Regions from separate parts of the Paenibacillus sp. ISL-20 genome, predicted to be linked through region 3. Evidence: predicted binding sites of a transcription regulator. Region 3 holds the regulator's gene; each other region holds the start of a gene.
The links. The regulator Rex, encoded in region 3, represses fermentation and respiration genes when NADH is low (regulators of the CRP and FNR family bind a similar motif). The targets are predictions, from matches to a motif close to TTGTGAAATATTTCACAA.
Positions count from the first base shown of each region.

Region 1 (4,161 bases), on a different contig from region 3:
ATCGTACCGAGCCGAATCAGCTCTTGAACACCGACCGGACCCTCGTTTACAAGCACATCCACTGCGGCAGATGAACATAGGCCCGCCCCTGCCAGGAGGGTGTCCTTCCGGTGGTAGGCCGGAGAGTCATCCTCGGCTGTTACGGCTGCAATCCCTCCCTGTGCATAACGCGTGTTGCTTTCGAGCAGCGATTTCTTCGTAATCAATAGCACATTCTGAGTCGTGCTTGCCATGATCGCCGTATATAAACCCGCAATGCCTGAACCGATCACGATGACATCCGTCTCAATGACCGGAAGATCGTTCAGCTCAAAATCAATTAAATACTGCGGTATCACGATGCCTCACCTGTCTTTTCACGAAAGAGTAGCGCATGCTACTTAACTTGTAACATGCGCTCTAATGAAGTTCTGGCTTTCTCTGCAACGACCGGCGGCACATAAATTTGCGGCTTCATCGTTTCCAACGCTTTAACCAGCTTTTTGAGGTTATTCACTTTCATATTCGGACACACCAGGAACTTCGTAGCGAAGTGGAACGATTTATCCGGGCTATCCAATCGAAGCTGATATCCGGTTCCATCCTCGGTGCCCACGATAAACTCCTTGGCAGATGAATTTTTGCAATACTCCAGGATAGCGGTGGTACTCCCTACAAAATCGCCCATCGCAACAACCTCTGGACGGCATTCCGGATGCACCACAAATTCAGCATGAGGATATTTGGCCCTCATCTCGACGACATCCTTAACCGTCAGCATGTCATGCGTGTTGCAATACCCTTCCCAGATAATGAGCTTCTTGTCGGTATGCTGCTGAACATAATGTCCCAGGTTTTTATCAGGCACCCATATGATTTCATCCGAATCCACCGACTGAATCACTTTCACGGCATTGGATGACGTACAGCAGATATCCGTTTCGGCTTTGATCTCAGCCGATGAATTGATGTATGTGACCACTTTCGCATTCGGATGCTGCGCTTTCAGCTTCCGCAGTCCGTCAACGTTCACCATATCCGCCATAGGGCAGCCGGCCCGCTCATCCGGTATAAGAACCGTCTTGCCCGGTGCCAGAATTTTAGCGCTCTCGCCCATAAAATGCACACCGCAAAATACGATGACCTCAGCATCGGTTTGTGCTGCCTTCTGCGCTAGCAGGAAGGAATCCCCCCGGAAATCAGCGACCTCTTGTATTTCGTCCCGTTGATAATAATGAGCCAAAATGATTGCGTTACGTTCCTTCTTCAATTGCATTAACCGCTCACGCAGTTCACGGTTCTGTTCTGCCTTACGCTCCAGTGCCAAAGCTTCCATGATCGACCCTCTCCCTTTATGTAATCCGGCGGTTCGCCGCTGATGACCATGTGACTTTCAGGATGGTTTCCACCTTTGTGAAAGGATGCGCATCCTTATTTAACAACTAATGTACACGTTCGTTCTGCCCCCTGTCAATGTGATAGAAAGCACAAAAAGAACCGGAAAACGAATTATCGTTCTCCGGTTCTTCAATTTTATTCGGTATTCGATGTTTTATCAGCGAATATTACGTTAAGCTGCTGTTACCGTTGTCCGATCCGCCTGGAGGATCCTTGCGCTCGGAATCTTTGCGCTCCGGCCCAGGATCATTCGAATCCATCGGGTTGTTCGGAATTTCTTCCGTGGAAGTCGGCTGCTCGCCGTCTTCTTTCCCTTGGATACGAACTTTTACGTCGCCAATATTGTCGATGATCGGTTCACCATTCTCGGTAGAACCTTCTCCTTCACCGTCGCCACTGCCGTTGCCTTCAGCTGATCCGGTCTCAATGAGATTCTTGATTTGCTCAAGCTCCAGCGTTTCCATCTCGAGGAGCGTGTTCGCAATCAGGTGAACCTCTTTAGCATGCTTATTCAGGATCTCTTTACATTTCTCATAGCAATCATTAATGAATCGCTGCATTTCCTGATCGATCTCATAAGCGATTCGATCACTATAGTTCTGCTCATGTCCGATATCACGTCCAAGGAACACTTGTCCTTGGGATGTACCGAACTGCATCGGTCCGAGCTTCTCACTCATACCGTATTCCATAACCATGCTGCGGATAATACCCGTCGCTTGCTGAAAGTCACTGTATGCTCCGGTTCCGATTTCACCGATGAACAGCTCCTCAGCAACACGGCCGCCAAGCAAACCGGTTACGCGATCCAGCAATTCCTGCTTCGTCACGAGCATCCGATCTTCCTTCGGCATCATGATGACATATCCACCGGCACGGCCACGAGGAATAATCGTTACCTTGTGCACCGTATCCGCATGCTCCAGGAAGTAACCCACAATGGTGTGACCTGCTTCATGGTAAGCTACGATACGTTTCTCGCGATCACTGATCACGCGGCTGCGTTTCTCCGTACCGACGATAACACGGTCAATCGCCTCATCCACTTCTCGCATGGAGATATCTTTACGATTGCGGCGAGCCGCAATCAAGGCAGCCTCGTTCAGGAGATTCTCCAGATCGGCGCCTGTAAAACCGGTTGTACGTTTGGCAATGATGTCAAGTTTAACATCCTTCGTCAATGGTTTGTTGCGTGCATGAACCTTCAGTACGGCTTCACGGCCCTTCACATCCGGGCGATCTACGGTAATCTGACGGTCAAAACGTCCCGGACGAAGAAGCGCCGGGTCCAAAATGTCCGGGCGGTTGGTCGCAGCAACGATGATAATGCCTTCGTTCGCTCCGAAACCGTCCATTTCAACCAGCAACTGGTTGAGTGTCTGCTCACGCTCGTCATGACCGCCGCCAAGTCCGGCGCCACGCTGACGACCCACAGCATCAATCTCATCAATGAAGATGATACATGGTGCATTCTTCTTCGCGTTCTCGAACAAGTCACGTACACGAGAAGCACCTACACCGACAAACATCTCAACAAAGTCGGAACCGGAAATACTGAAGAATGGCACTCCTGCTTCACCAGCAACGGCACGAGCCAGGAGCGTCTTACCTGTTCCCGGAGGACCGACAAGCAGAACGCCCTTCGGAATGCGAGCGCCAACCGTGTTAAACTTGCGCGGATCTTTCAAGAAGTCAACAACTTCAATAAGTTCCTGCTTCTCTTCATCTGCTCCGGCTACATCTTCAAATGTAATCCGTTTCTTCTCTTCATTATATAAGCGGGCTTTGCTCTTACCAAAGTTCATCACTTTGCCGCCGCCGCCTTGGGCCTGATTAAACAGGAAGAAGAACAGAACAAACATAATGATGAGCGGAATAAAGGATGAAAGCAATGTCAGCCAAATGCTTTGGCCTTCCATTGGCTGCACGGACAGTTTGACATTATTGCTGTCACTGGCTGCAGTCAGCTCTTGCATCGCTGCATCCGTGGCAGGAATATAGGTTGAGAAATTCTCCGATTTTTTCTCTTCGGAAATCTCCCTATACTTACCGGTCACCAGATAAGCGTAACCGTCAAATTGTACCGTCATTTCCTCTATGTTGTTAGCTTTGACTTCCTGCCGCAGTTGATTATAACTAGGGGCATCGGCTTGCTCGCCGCCATTAGTAACGAATTGTACTATGCCCACCACGACTAAAAATAGAATCAAATAAAAACCAGAATTCCGGATGAACCGACTCATCCCCTACCTCCTCTCAAGACACATAAGATATTTTACCACAGCCTGTCTGGCCATCTCAACAAAGGTCCCTGAAATGTGATAGCAGCCCATTGGCGCGGTTTAACTGCTGTAGATTTCCGGCTTCAAAATCCCGATGTAGGGGAGGTTCCGGTAATGCTCGGCATAATCGAGTCCGTATCCGACAACAAAAGCATCCGGCAGCACGAATCCGGTGTAATCGGCCTGCAAATCCACCGTACGGCGTGCCGGCTTGTCAAACAGCGTGACAACGCACACCGAGTTTGCCTTGCGGCTCTTCAGAAGCTCAATCAAATGGCTCAGCGTAAGACCGCTGTCGATAATATCCTCCACAATCAGCACATCCCTGCCTTCAACGGATGCGTCCAGATCTTTAATGATCTTCACCACGCCGGAGGATTTGGTTGATGCCCCATAACTGGATACAGCCATGAAATCCAACTCAAGAGGTACTGTTATGGATTTAACCAAGTCGGCCATAAAAATAAATGCACCTTTAAGAACGCAAATAACGAGTGGATTG
Region 1 covers NZ_JAGGRD010000015.1:43,172-47,332, reverse strand. Annotated here, with positions in the region: gene nadB (L-aspartate oxidase) at 1-338, opposite strand, end outside; gene nadA (quinolinate synthase NadA) at 377-1,315, opposite strand; gene ftsH (ATP-dependent zinc metalloprotease FtsH) at 1,545-3,620, opposite strand; gene hpt (hypoxanthine phosphoribosyltransferase) at 3,720-4,161, opposite strand, start outside.
Region 1: nadA (quinolinate synthase NadA) is a predicted target of Rex. The motif match lies at 1,391-1,408, and genes of this name have one in related genera.

Region 2 (4,161 bases), on a different contig from region 3:
AAGGCGGATTCTATATTTGGCTTTGCATCAAGAACCCCCTCTCCATTCGCCCTTTTTTTGAACAAGCGCTGAGGGAGAGCATTTTGCTTAATCCCGGAAATATATATGATCGTAACGACCAGCAGCATCTGCGCCTATCCTATGCTTACGCCTCGTACAATCAGCTGGAAAGCGGGCTTATCCGGCTTGCGGAGCTTATCCGCCTCCATGCGGTATCATAAGAAAAAGGGCCCTCCCCCGGACTTTGATCCACAGGGAAGGCCCATTCCTATTGTCAGTGTGCCACTTTTGCTATCTTATTTCGGAGGTACGGCGATTTTCCGATTTCTACAAAACGACATTCTTCTTGCCGACGATCCTCTTTTACACATGACGACGTTCCATCAGATTAATTCCTATGCCCATGCACAACACCCCGATGAGCAGCAATTTGGAAATTGGGAGCCAGAGATCCGCGATGCCGTAACCGTACACGGCTATTCCCGTCAATGCTTTCATGGCATGGGTCAGCGGAATGACCTCCGCAATGCCAAGCAGAATCGGATTCGTGATTGTACCTGGCGGCATATATACCCCACTGATGAGCGGCATAATTGGAATGATGGACGGAAACAACGTCCCAAATTGCTCAGGTGACTGCAATATGCCGACCAAGAGCATCGATAAAGCGACGATGGTCAGTGTATAGATTACAATGACTAGCAGCAGCAAGTCATATTGGTCGCCTAAGTTGAAGCCGAAACCATAACGAAAGATGAGCAGCACCAGGATGATCTGCAAGACGCCGATCAAAGAGCTGTATAATAGGTGACCCATATACATTTCCGTTTTTCGGACAGGAGACAGAATGAGCCGGTTCCAAACGCCGGATGCTTTATCTTTCGTAATCGTATTCACCTTGAACCCAACGGTAAACATCACTAGGAATAACGAAAATCCGAACAGCAGCTGAAGTCCCATATCATGACGAACGAGTTCTCCCCCATCCTGCGACTCGGATTGGAGACGCAAGGGCGGTTTCTCCATATAAACATGTACGTGCTCGCGGAAGCCGATACACGGCTTTTCCTGCCAGAATGGAATAAACCAGTAGAATGTATGGGTTTGATGCACTTGTGCTGGTTGGCCATAAGGAGATCATGGAGAATAAAGACGCAACGAGCAGTGTGACAAATAGCATTGCAGGCTTGGCGCGGTATAACGGCGATAGAAAAAAGGCCGTGAAGAAAATGGCGCTGCTCCCCAATCTCCAAGGAAATTGGTCAGGATTGCCATGTTGGATCACAGGGAGGAAGGCAAAAATCCAGCTTAAACCAAGAAATATAAACCATATCCAGAACGACCGCACATCGTCCCCTCTCTTTCCACTCAAGCAAACTCAAGGTTCCCAGTATAAAATAACGTTCCAAATTTTAGTTATATTATATCACAAGCCTATTCGATACTTTTGGTGAAATAAGTAAATTGGAAATAAAATATCGCTTCAATCTAATTGTGAAATAATATACATACAAGTCTAAACCCTTATCAATACTGGGATTTATTCAGCAAGATCAGAGGAGAATTGTGGCGAAAAACAGGCCCGGAATTGTGACGAAACTGGTAACTCTCGTGAAAGTTTGAACAAACTATGAACTGCCTCAAAACCGCGCCACTACAATGATTTCGCTCACAACCCTCCCCTTTTGTAACAAATTGAACACATAAAATTACATACATTGACACGAATGTGGGTTTATCTGTTAATTATACAAATTTATGTGTTTTGCAAAGCCGACCGGAACTTTCTACTATAGATGTGTTAGTAACATTGAATCGAACGAACGTTTCAAGGAAAGGGGTACATCATGAACAAAAGAGGGCCGTTATTTGCATTGTTTTTATGCTTTACCTTGCTCTTATCGGGCTGCAGCTCGATCACGGTATTAGATCCGAAAGGACCGGCTGCGAGAACCCTATCCGATACAATCATATTCTCCATTCTCATGATGGTCGGAATACTAGCGGTTGTTTACGCGCTCTATATCTACATGCTCACAAAATATCGAGCCAAGAAATCCAACGAAGGTTACGAACCGCCTCATGAAGAGGGCAACAAATGGCTGGAAATTCTGTGGACTGCCATTCCGATTTTGATCGTTGCCGTGCTCTCTGTGGTAACCGTCAAAACGACGGTCGCCGTCGAGAACGTTCCTGAAGGATACGAAAACCAAAAGCCTTTGGTCATTTACGCTTCCTCTTCGAACTGGAAATGGCACTTCAGCTATCCGGAAGAAGGTATTGAGACCGTCAATTACGTCAACATTCCAACCAACCGTCCGATCGAATTCCGTCTCTACTCTTTCGGTCCGATCACAAGCTTCTGGATCCCTCAGCTTCACGGGCAGAAGTATGCGATGAGCGACATGATTACCAAGCTGAACATGGTTGCCGACGTACCAGGTTCGATGATGGGCCGTAACGCGAACTTCAACGGCGAAGGTTTTGCCCATATGGAGTTCGAAGCCCTTGCCATGACCTCTGCCGAGTACGATGAGTGGGTTCAGGATGTAAAGGATACCGCGCCTGAACTGAAGGAAGATGAGTTCAAGAAGCTTCTGGATACCGCGCATGTCGGACGAATGACCTTCTCCAACACACATTTGGAATTCAGCCCGCCGCCATCCGAAGACCATCACCATGGCGGTGATGTCAACGGCAATGAGGAGCATCAGAACCATAAAGAGGTCCACCCGGATCCTGCAACAACGGAAGAAACGGAATTTGACAGCGAAACGAACGTGGATCCAAACGAACCGCTGCCGGACTCCCCGGCTGAAGAAAGTCCAAATCATCAACATGAAGGACATTAAATCGGTGAGGAAAACGTTCTTCACCCGATCTACTTCATACATCCAGAAAGGAGCTAGGCCTTTATGAAATGGGACGAATTTTTCGTTACCGGTGATCCGTTAATTTACGGTGCCATGGTGAGTATTGTTCTCGTCTCGCTTGCAATCCTCTTCGGTTTAACCTTTTACAAGAAGTGGGGTTATCTCTGGCGGGAATGGCTCACAACCGTGGATCACAAAAGAATTGGGGTCATGTACATCATCTGTGCATTGATCATGCTGTTCCGCGGAGGCGTGGACGCGATCATGATGCGTGCGCAAACCGCTGCGCCGGACATGAAGTTTCTGAACGGTCAGCATTATAATGAAGTATTCACGACTCACGGGGTCATCATGATCCTCTTTATGGCGATGCCGTTTATCTTCGGTCTGATGAACGTCATCATTCCGCTTCAGATCGGTGCCCGTGACGTAGCTTTCCCTAAACTGAACGCAATCAGCTTCTGGCTGTTCTTTGCCGGCGCGATGCTGTTCAACATTTCCTTCGTAATCGGAGGCTCGCCGGATGCCGGCTGGTCCGCCTATTTCCCGCTGGCCAGTATCGAGTTCAGTCCGACGGTCGGCAATAACTACTACTCGCTGGCGCTTCAGATTTCAGGGATTGGTACCTTGCTGACAGGTCTGAACTTTATCGTGACGATTCTGAAGATGCGTGCTCCGGGCATGACCCTGATGCGCATGCCGATGTTTACGTGGTCTGTATTGATCACTTGCGTCATTATTATCTTTGCTTTCCCTGTACTTACGATTGCGCTCTTGCTTATGATGTTCGACCGCGTCTTTGGTTCGCAATTCTTCACGATGGCCAACGGCGGCATGGATATGCTATGGGCCAACCTGTTCTGGGTATGGGGACACCCTGAGGTATACATTGTCATTCTGCCAGCTTTCGGTATTTTCAGTGAGATCATCTCGACTTTCTCCAGAAAAAACTTGTACGGTTACAGCTCCATGGTATTGAGTATGGTGATTATCTCCGGGTTGTCCTTCCTGGTATGGGCCCACCATTTCTATACGATGGGTCAAGGGGCTATGGTTAACGGCTTCTTCTCCATCACGACGATGGCGATTGCCGTACCGACCGGAATCAAAATATTCAACTGGCTCTTCACGCTTCGAAAGGGTCGAATCAGTTTTACGACGCCGATGCTCTACTCGCTTGCCTTTATTCCGATCTTCACGATCGGCGGTGTTACCGGCGTCATGCTGGCGATGGCCAGTGCCGACTATCAGTATCACAATACGATGTTCCTGGTTGCCCACTTCCACT
Region 2 covers NZ_JAGGRD010000003.1:21,833-25,993, forward strand. Annotated here, with positions in the region: gene J7E85_RS02950 (aminotransferase-like domain-containing protein) at 1-221, shown strand, start outside; gene J7E85_RS02955 (ABC transporter permease) at 364-1,026, opposite strand; gene qoxA (cytochrome aa3 quinol oxidase subunit II) at 1,848-2,852, shown strand; gene qoxB (cytochrome aa3 quinol oxidase subunit I) at 2,916-4,161, shown strand, end outside.
Region 2: qoxA (cytochrome aa3 quinol oxidase subunit II) is a predicted target of Rex. The motif match lies at 1,610-1,627, and genes of this name have one in related genera.

Region 3 (4,161 bases):
ATACATTCCAGGCAGCAACCTCTTAATTTCCACGCCAGGCAATTCGTTATAGATCTGATCCCGCATCTGGGCTTCTGATATCCCCGTATTCAATAAAACGGACTGGACAGCCTCAGCACCTTCAACAGGTACGTTGTCATCCGTAAATTTCACCCATACCATACGATCTTGATTGTCCTGATCCTTCCCGCTTACCACCCAATAGTTATTATCCTCGCCCCACACCGATTTATAGGTCTTCCCGGACGTAACCAATTGGCCATGCTGTTTGGCGGCAACAATTGCCATTCTTTCTTCATTCCAAGTATCTTTCATAACATATGAATAATAGAGCTGTAGACCAAGCAGTAACAGCAGCACGCTGGACACACTCAGCAATATCCACTTCGTTTTTTTCTTCAAATCCGTCTTCCTCGCTCCCCTTGATTATTCCCTAGAGGGTTGTAAGACGCTCAAAGGCACGCTGCGCTTCCCGGCGGATACGTTCCTCATCGAGAGTAAGACTCGCGCCATTCTTCACTACCTGCTTACCGTCAACCCATACATGCTCAACATCCTTCGCACTAGCGGAGTAGATAGCATGAGAAATGTAATCCGTCTTCGGAAGAAAGTGCGCCTGATCCGTATTCAGTGCGATCATATCTGCTTTCATACCTACCGCAAGCGTACCGATATCCGCAAGGAAGGCTGACTTAGCTCCATACTCTGTACCCATCCGAAGCGCTTCAGATGCAGGAATTGCGGTTGGATCCCCGCTTATCCCTTTATGAATCAATGCCGCCAGACGCATCTCTTCAAACATATCCAGATTATTATTGCTCGCAGGTCCATCGGTACCCAATGACACGGTGACCCCGGCTTTCAGCAGTGCAGGCACGCGTGCAATGCCGCTGGCAAGCTTCAAATTGCTGCCTGGATTATGCGACACCATGACTTGATGCTTGGCCAGGATATCGATTTCTTCATCGGTCAGATGGACGGCATGCGCAAGCAGCGTTGGACGGGAGAACATGCCAAGCTTCTCCAAATGGGCGACAGGGCGAAGTCCGTAGTCATTTACATTCTGAGCTACTTCCGTTTCCGTTTCGGACATATGGGTATGCAAAGGCAGATTCAAATCATGGGATGCCTGAACGAATTTTTCGATGAAATCCGGCGGGCATGTATAAGGTGCATGCGGCGATATCATCGTCGTAATTCTCCCGTCAGCCTTGCCATGCCAGTCTTTCGCGAATGCAACCGCCTCATCCAGCTTCTGCTGCTGCACCTCAGGCGGACATAATCCAATCACACCGCGTGTCAGAACGCCGCGCATTCCTGAATCCTGCACAACCTTAGCAACCTGATCCATATGATCATACATATCCACAAACGTCGTGGTTCCACCTTTGATCATCTCCAGCACGGAGAGTGCGGTTCCCCAGTATACATCGTCGGCCGTGAATTTGGCTTCCATAGGCCACATTTTTTCCTGAAGCCATACCTGCAGTGCCAGATCGTCGCCATAACCGCGGAGCAGCGACATCGCTGCATGTCCGTGCGTGTTCACCAACCCAGGTAGGAAAAACAGATGAGTTCCGTCGATAATTTCTGTTCCCTCTTGGACGGGTGGCTCTTCTTCACCCAGGTAGGTTATCCGGTCATTCTCCACAACCATATATCCGCGTAACACGGATCTTCCTTCCTCTAGTACCGCAAACGTTCCGTTCTTAACCATCCACTTCGTTGTCGTCATGTGCTGCATCCTCCTTACCGTTATCCAAATAATAGGCCAAACTCTGCAAATCCGTAGTGAAATCAGCCGTATGAATCCGGATATGGGATGGGGCTTTCAGGATGGTTGGCGCAAAATTCAGGATAGCCTCGATGCCTGCGGCGATAAGCTGATTGGCTACATTCTGCGCTTCAAAATCCGGAACGGTGATTATCCCGATACGAATGCCGTACTCATGAACCGTCTTCTCCAGTTCCTCCATCGGCTGTACAACCAAATTGTTAATTTTCATACCAACTTTGGGAGAATACGAATCGAAAACCGCCACAATCTTCATATTGTCCTTCAGAAATGCATTGTAATTCGATAATGCATGTCCAAGATTACCGGCCCCAATCAATGCGACATTGATCTTCTGGTCCAGCTTTAGAATCTGGCGAATTTTCTCGATCAGATAAGATACGTCATATCCGATCCCTTTCCGTCCAAAATCACCGAAATACGCTAGGTCCTTACGAATTTGAGCAGGGTTGAGGTCCAGTTTTTGTCCCAGTTCCTGGGAGGAAACCGTGGAAACCTCCCTTTTCTGAAGCTCATTCAAATAGCGCAAGTATACAGGTAATCTGCGGACCACGGCTTCCGAAATTTTTTCCGATTTCATTCATGCTCCCCCTAAATAATAGGTTAATAACTACATTTTTTTGTGACCGATCATTTCGTTCATTGTTTCACTTTTATTCAGCTTGGTTCTCTACGCCTGCCTCTTCCTGCAGCCATTCCGAAATTCGGGGAACGATCCCCTCTGTCGGCATATGCTCCATCTTCGGCCCCGGCAAAGAATATAAGAAATATTTCCCGTAATAGGATTCAATGACCCGGGTATCGTAGACAATGACAATCCCCTTATCTTGCGCGGTCCGCACCAGTCGGCCAAATCCCTGTTTGAAGCGAATGACCGCTTGCGGAACCGAAAGCTTCATGAACGGGTTCTTCTTCTGCTGCTGCAGCAATTCGCTCTTGGCTTCGACCAAGGGATGATTCGGCGGCTGGAACGGCAGCCGGACGATCGCAAGGCAAGTGAGCGCCTCACCAGGTATGTCTACCCCTTCCCAGAAGGAGCTGGTACCCAGCAGGACCGAAGCGCTGGTATCCTGGAATCTCCGGATTAACTTGGTACGGCTGGTTCCGTCCATCCCTTGTCCCAGTACCGTAATATCGCTGGATGCCAGCGCCTCCTTCAACGGCTCGTGCACCTGACGCAGCATGCGGTACGAGGTGAACAGCACAAGCATGCGGCCATGCGTAGCGATTGCCGTATCGGCCAATGATTGCACAAGTGTATTCACAAAGAGTGCATCCCCGACCGAGCCCTTCACGCTCGGAAAATCGCGCGGCACGACAAGGAGGGCCTGCTCCCTGTAATTAAACGGGGATGGCAGCAGAACCGTGTTCAGGTTGCCGCTATCTGCCGCTTCCTGAAGACCCAAGTTCTCGATCATGAACTGAAACGATTTATCCACCGACAAGGTCGCCGATGTCAGGATCACGCTTTGTTTCTTGTCAAAAAACAATTCCTTCAAGTGGGTGCTTACATCGACAGGCACTGCATAAAGCTGCATCGATTTGCCGCGGAAATTCCCGTTAGCCTCCATCCAGTATACCGTGCCTTCATCATTCAGAGCCATGAAGGACCTCAGGTCCTCGCGGTGTGCGGCCAGGTCCTTAAACAGACCCGATAGGTCTGTTAACAGACTGTCCGCGCTGTAGTCGTCCAGATCTTCCTTCATTTCGGCGATCAGCTTGTCACCCTTGCGAACGACATCGCCTAGCGTCACATGAATTTGATGCTCCAGCTCGGCCAGCGAATCCCAATCCTTCGGCTTCTTCAGAGGCGATAAGCGAAGCGAGAATTGACCGGCATCCCCTGGAGTCGCGTCTCCGCGTTCCGGAAGCAGTCCGAACAATTGATCGCTGAGCCGGTCCCAATTCTCTTTTGCGGTGATCAGATCCGGATAAATCCGGTCTATGATGGAGGACCACTCGACAGCCTTCTCATGCGATGATGCTTGCAGCAGCTGGCGAAGAGCCGGAAGCTGACCGCTGCGGCTGTCTTTGTACATACGGGTCAGCGTATGGACAACCGAAAAATATTTCATTTGCAAGCCAAGGTGCTTGCCGGCGACGTCCTCCAGATGATGCGCTTCATCAATGACGAGACGCTCATAACTCGGAAGCAGCTGATGATTCGCTTTTACGTCGGTGAACAGCTTCGAATGGTTCGTAATGACAACATCCGCGATGCCCGCTTCATGTTTGGCCCTGTGATAGTAGCATTTGCGGAACCATGGGCAGGCACGGCCAAGGCAGGAATCCGAATCGCTGGAGATGGTCTCCCAGAAATCCCCTCCGCGACCGCCAAAGTTCAGCTCTTCATCATCCCCGTTCTC
Region 3 covers NZ_JAGGRD010000009.1:37,792-41,952, forward strand. Annotated here, with positions in the region: gene J7E85_RS05545 (cell wall elongation regulator TseB-like domain-containing protein) at 1-402, opposite strand, end outside; gene J7E85_RS05550 (amidohydrolase) at 434-1,735, opposite strand; gene J7E85_RS05555 (redox-sensing transcriptional repressor Rex) at 1,710-2,375, opposite strand; gene dinG (ATP-dependent DNA helicase DinG) at 2,449-4,161, opposite strand, start outside.

Region 4 (4,161 bases), on a different contig from region 3:
TAAGCTACAATGACCGGCAGGCGTACGTCTTCATGTTCCGCGATACGCAGCGCCATGATATTCATGTCATACACTGCCTGCGGTGAACGAGCGGTCAAAATCACCCAGCCAGTGTTCAGACCGTAGTAAAGATCCGAATGGTCACCGCGAATATCCAGCGGTCCGCTGACCGCACGCGTCACCAAATTCATGACCATCGGGAAACGTGTGCCCGCCTGCACAGGAAGCTGTTCGATCATATACAGGAAACCATTCGCGCTGGTAGCATTGAATACCCGTGCTCCGGCTGCGGCCGCACCGTAGCAAATCCCCGCCGATCCATGTTCGCCGTCAGCTGGAATCAGCTTGATGTCATGTTCGCCGCGTGTACGCATCATGTCAAGATATTGGGCGATTTCCGTAGAAGGTGTAATCGGAAAATAACCCATAATGTGATAGTTAATCTGGGCAGCCGCCATGGCAGCCATTTCGTTGCCCGATTCGAAGACTGCCGTTTGAGCGGCCGCCAGCTTGTTCTCCGTTGTTTCTTGAATTTGCATATTCATGATCTGACTCCCTCCGCAGTTAAATAGGGAAATGATTGCGGCACACGATGCTGCTCCGCATAATACGGCTCTTCTAACATGGCAGCTAAAGCGGTGGTCGGACAAGCTTCGATACACTTCAAGCAGCCTTTGCAATACTGATAATCGATGCCTTTCATAAACATCTGCATGTTGCCGCGCTTATCCGGTTTCTTCTCCCACACGATGCAGAAATCCGGACATACCGTATCGCACGCGGCACAGTGAATGCAGTCCTCGATCTTGTACTCTGGCAAATATCCCTGCCGGGAGCCGCTAAGATCCTTCAGGACACTGTTCGCCGTAACGTTCAGAATCCCGCCCAGCTCCTGCGTTGCATATCCAAGAATCGGCTGCGGTCTTGCGAAAGCGATTGGGTCTATAAGCTCTGAGCCATTTCCCAAGGAAAGGAACTGGACTTCGTTATATCCTCTGTCAAAGGTTCGCAAATTCGCCTCCACGAGGTGGGGCAGCTTTTTCTCAAATGTTGTGCGAATAACCTGCCGCATATCGTCCGGGTTTAGGAAGCTGCAAATCCGGAACAAAGCCCCCAGCATTGCCGTATTCACTTTGGTTTTTTCCTCAACGGAAATTTTCAGCGCATCAACTACGGCCAGCGTTCCCTGCGTCATGTTCAGATCCACGGCCACTTCGGAAAGGTCTCGAGCCGTATTCACAAGCACCGTTCCATCAGGCTGTAATCCGCTTATGACATCTATCGTCTTATACAATGCTTCATGAAATACGCCGACGACATGCGGCTGCTCAATGGGACTGTGATCTCGGATTTCCACCTCGGGATCGCAGAACCTTACGAAACTCTTCACCGGCGACCCCTTTTTCTCCGAACCATAGCTGGAAAAATTCGAACCGTTAAGTCCGGAGCCGGTAACCCCAGCTTCGGCCAGCATTTTTCCGGCCAGATTGGCGCCAAGCCCGCCGATGGATTCGAGACGGATCTCGAAAAATCCCAGTTCATTCTTTCGGGGTAAAATCGACATGTGCTCTCCTCATTTCTTCTTAGATCATTAATTCCAGTTTAAAAGAAGAAACCGACCAGGTTTGTGATTAAACTCACTACTTAAGAAATTGTGATTCCAATCACTATGTCGGTTGTGGGAGCGAAGTATACTGTCTTCAACAGTCCAATTGCGAGGCAATCTTATACTGACCTTACGACAAATAATCACGAAATTGGAGGAGAAACAATGAATAACAACGCCCAAGAGACCTTAAAGCATCAGCCGTCCATGTTCTGCTTTCAATGTCAGGAAGCATCAAAAGAAACAGGCTGCACCATTGTCGGAGTATGCGGCAAACCGCATGATGTGGCAAACCTGCAGGATTTGCTGATTTATCTGCTGAAAGGCATCTCTTTTCTCAGTCTGGATGTCCGGCTGCCGGAGGTGCTTGAACAGCGCGTATCGCTGTTTATTATGGACTCCTTGTTTGCAACGATTACGAACGCCAACTTTGACCGCGAGGTTTTTGTGGGAAGAGTCCGGGAAGCGATAGAGCTCCGCGGCGAGGTGCGCACCTATTATAACGAACAATATCCGGAAGGAACCGCCAATCTCCCTGATGCTGCCGTCTGGCAAGCGGATAACGAAGCTTCTTTTGATGAAAAAGCACGTACGGTTGGTGTCCTCTCGACCGGCAATGAAGACATCCGCTCGCTGCGCGAATTAATTACTTACGGCTTGAAGGGGATGGCTGCTTATACGTACCACGCGCTTCATCTGGAGAAGGATGATAACGAATTAAACCGTTTTATGCGCCGTGCGCTTGCCGCCACGCTTGACGACAGCCTTGAAGTGCAAGATCTGGTAGCTTTGACGATGGAAACCGGTAAATACGGCGTAAACGCCATGGCGATGCTTGATGAAGCGAACACCTCTGTTTACGGAAATCCGGAAATTACGAAGGTAAATATCGGGGTAAGAAACCGGCCCGGCATTCTCATCAGCGGTCATGATCTGAAGGATCTGGAGGAGCTGCTGAAGCAGACGGAAGGAACCGGCGTGGACGTGTACACGCATAGTGAAATGCTGCCTGCCCACTATTATCCGGCATTCAAGAAATATGAGCATTTTGTAGGCAATTACGGGAATGCCTGGTGGAAGCAGAATAGCGAATTCGCAGCCTTTAACGGACCGATATTAATGACGACCAACTGTATCGTTCCGCCGAAAGACAGTTACAAGGACCGTATATATACAACAGGCAACACTGGGTTTCCGGGTGTCCGCCATATTCCAGAAGGAAAAGACGGTGCTCCCAAAGACTTCTCCGCACTGATCGAGCAAGCGAAAGGATGCCCCGCTCCAACGGAACTTGAAACGGGTGAGATCATCGGCGGTTTCGCTCATGCCGCTGTGATGAATGTGGCCGATCAAGTCGTCGATGCCGTGAAATCCGGGGCAATCCGCCGCTTCTTCGTCATGGCCGGCTGCGATGGACGGATGAAATCCCGCAACTATTACACCGATTTTGCGGCTGAACTTCCAACAGACACGGTCATTCTAACTGCAGGTTGTGCCAAATACAAATACAATAAACTGGATCTAGGCGAAATCGGCGGTATTCCGCGGGTCCTGGACGCTGGTCAATGTAATGATTCTTACTCCCTAGTCGTGATTGCATTGAAGCTGAAGGAAGTATTCGGCCTTGAGGATATTAATGATTTGCCGATTTCCTATAACATTGCCTGGTATGAGCAAAAAGCGGTTATCGTGCTGCTTGCCCTACTATATCTTGGCGTTAAAAATATTCATCTGGGCCCTACGCTCCCTGCATTCCTGTCGCCTAACGTCGCCAAAGTCCTCGTGGAAAACTTCGGTATCGGCGGCATTACCAATGTGGAAGATGACATGAACATGTTCCTTGGTGCCTAAAAAAAGAATGCCCTCGCCGGGCAATGTCATTAAGTTAAGGCACAGGGCCAAAAGAAAAAAGAACTTGACAAGCGGATGGGAATGTGTGGCGAAGCCCCTTGAAAAAACGAGGAGGTTTCGCCAATGAATGAGTACGTCAATAAGCTAAAAGAAACGCTGACATCCCTCATACGAGAAATGGCAGCCGCACCAGCACCTTATATCAAAAACCCTGAAAAAGATTTTACCCGAAAGAAAAAGCTGCCCTTTGAAACGGTTATGCAACTCCTGATCTCCATGGGGGGCAACAGCCTCTATAAGGAACTCCTGGAATCTCAGGGTTATGATGTAAACACCGCAACCACTTCTGCTTTTGTACAGCAGCGCAATAAAATCCTGCCGTCTGCTGTGGAATTCTTGTTTCACAAATTTACACAATCGTATACGAATATCAAGGACTACCGAGGGTATCGATTGCTTGCCGTTGATGGTTCGGATTTGCATATCGCAACGGCATCGAAACCTCTTTCAGGGCATTAAAATACACCGTAGGTCTGACGAGTTTTCATGCAAAGAGACGGGAGTCCATCACCCAAGAGATTTTCGCAAGAATGATCCTGTACAATTTCGCTGAAAGGATGACCTCGCACGTCGTCATTTCCCAAATGGATAAACGGCACGTCAACTTCACGGTTGCCGTTCACGTATGTAGACATTTCCTGCGC
Region 4 covers NZ_JAGGRD010000007.1:11,352-15,512, reverse strand. Annotated here, with positions in the region: gene J7E85_RS05160 (thiamine pyrophosphate-dependent enzyme) at 1-545, opposite strand, end outside; gene J7E85_RS05155 (2-oxoacid:acceptor oxidoreductase family protein) at 542-1,564, opposite strand; gene hcp (hydroxylamine reductase) at 1,772-3,457, shown strand; gene J7E85_RS05145 (hypothetical protein) at 3,581-3,976, shown strand; gene J7E85_RS34770 (hypothetical protein) at 3,952-4,161, shown strand, end outside.
Region 4: hcp (hydroxylamine reductase) is a predicted target of Rex. The motif match lies at 1,626-1,643, and genes of this name have one in related genera.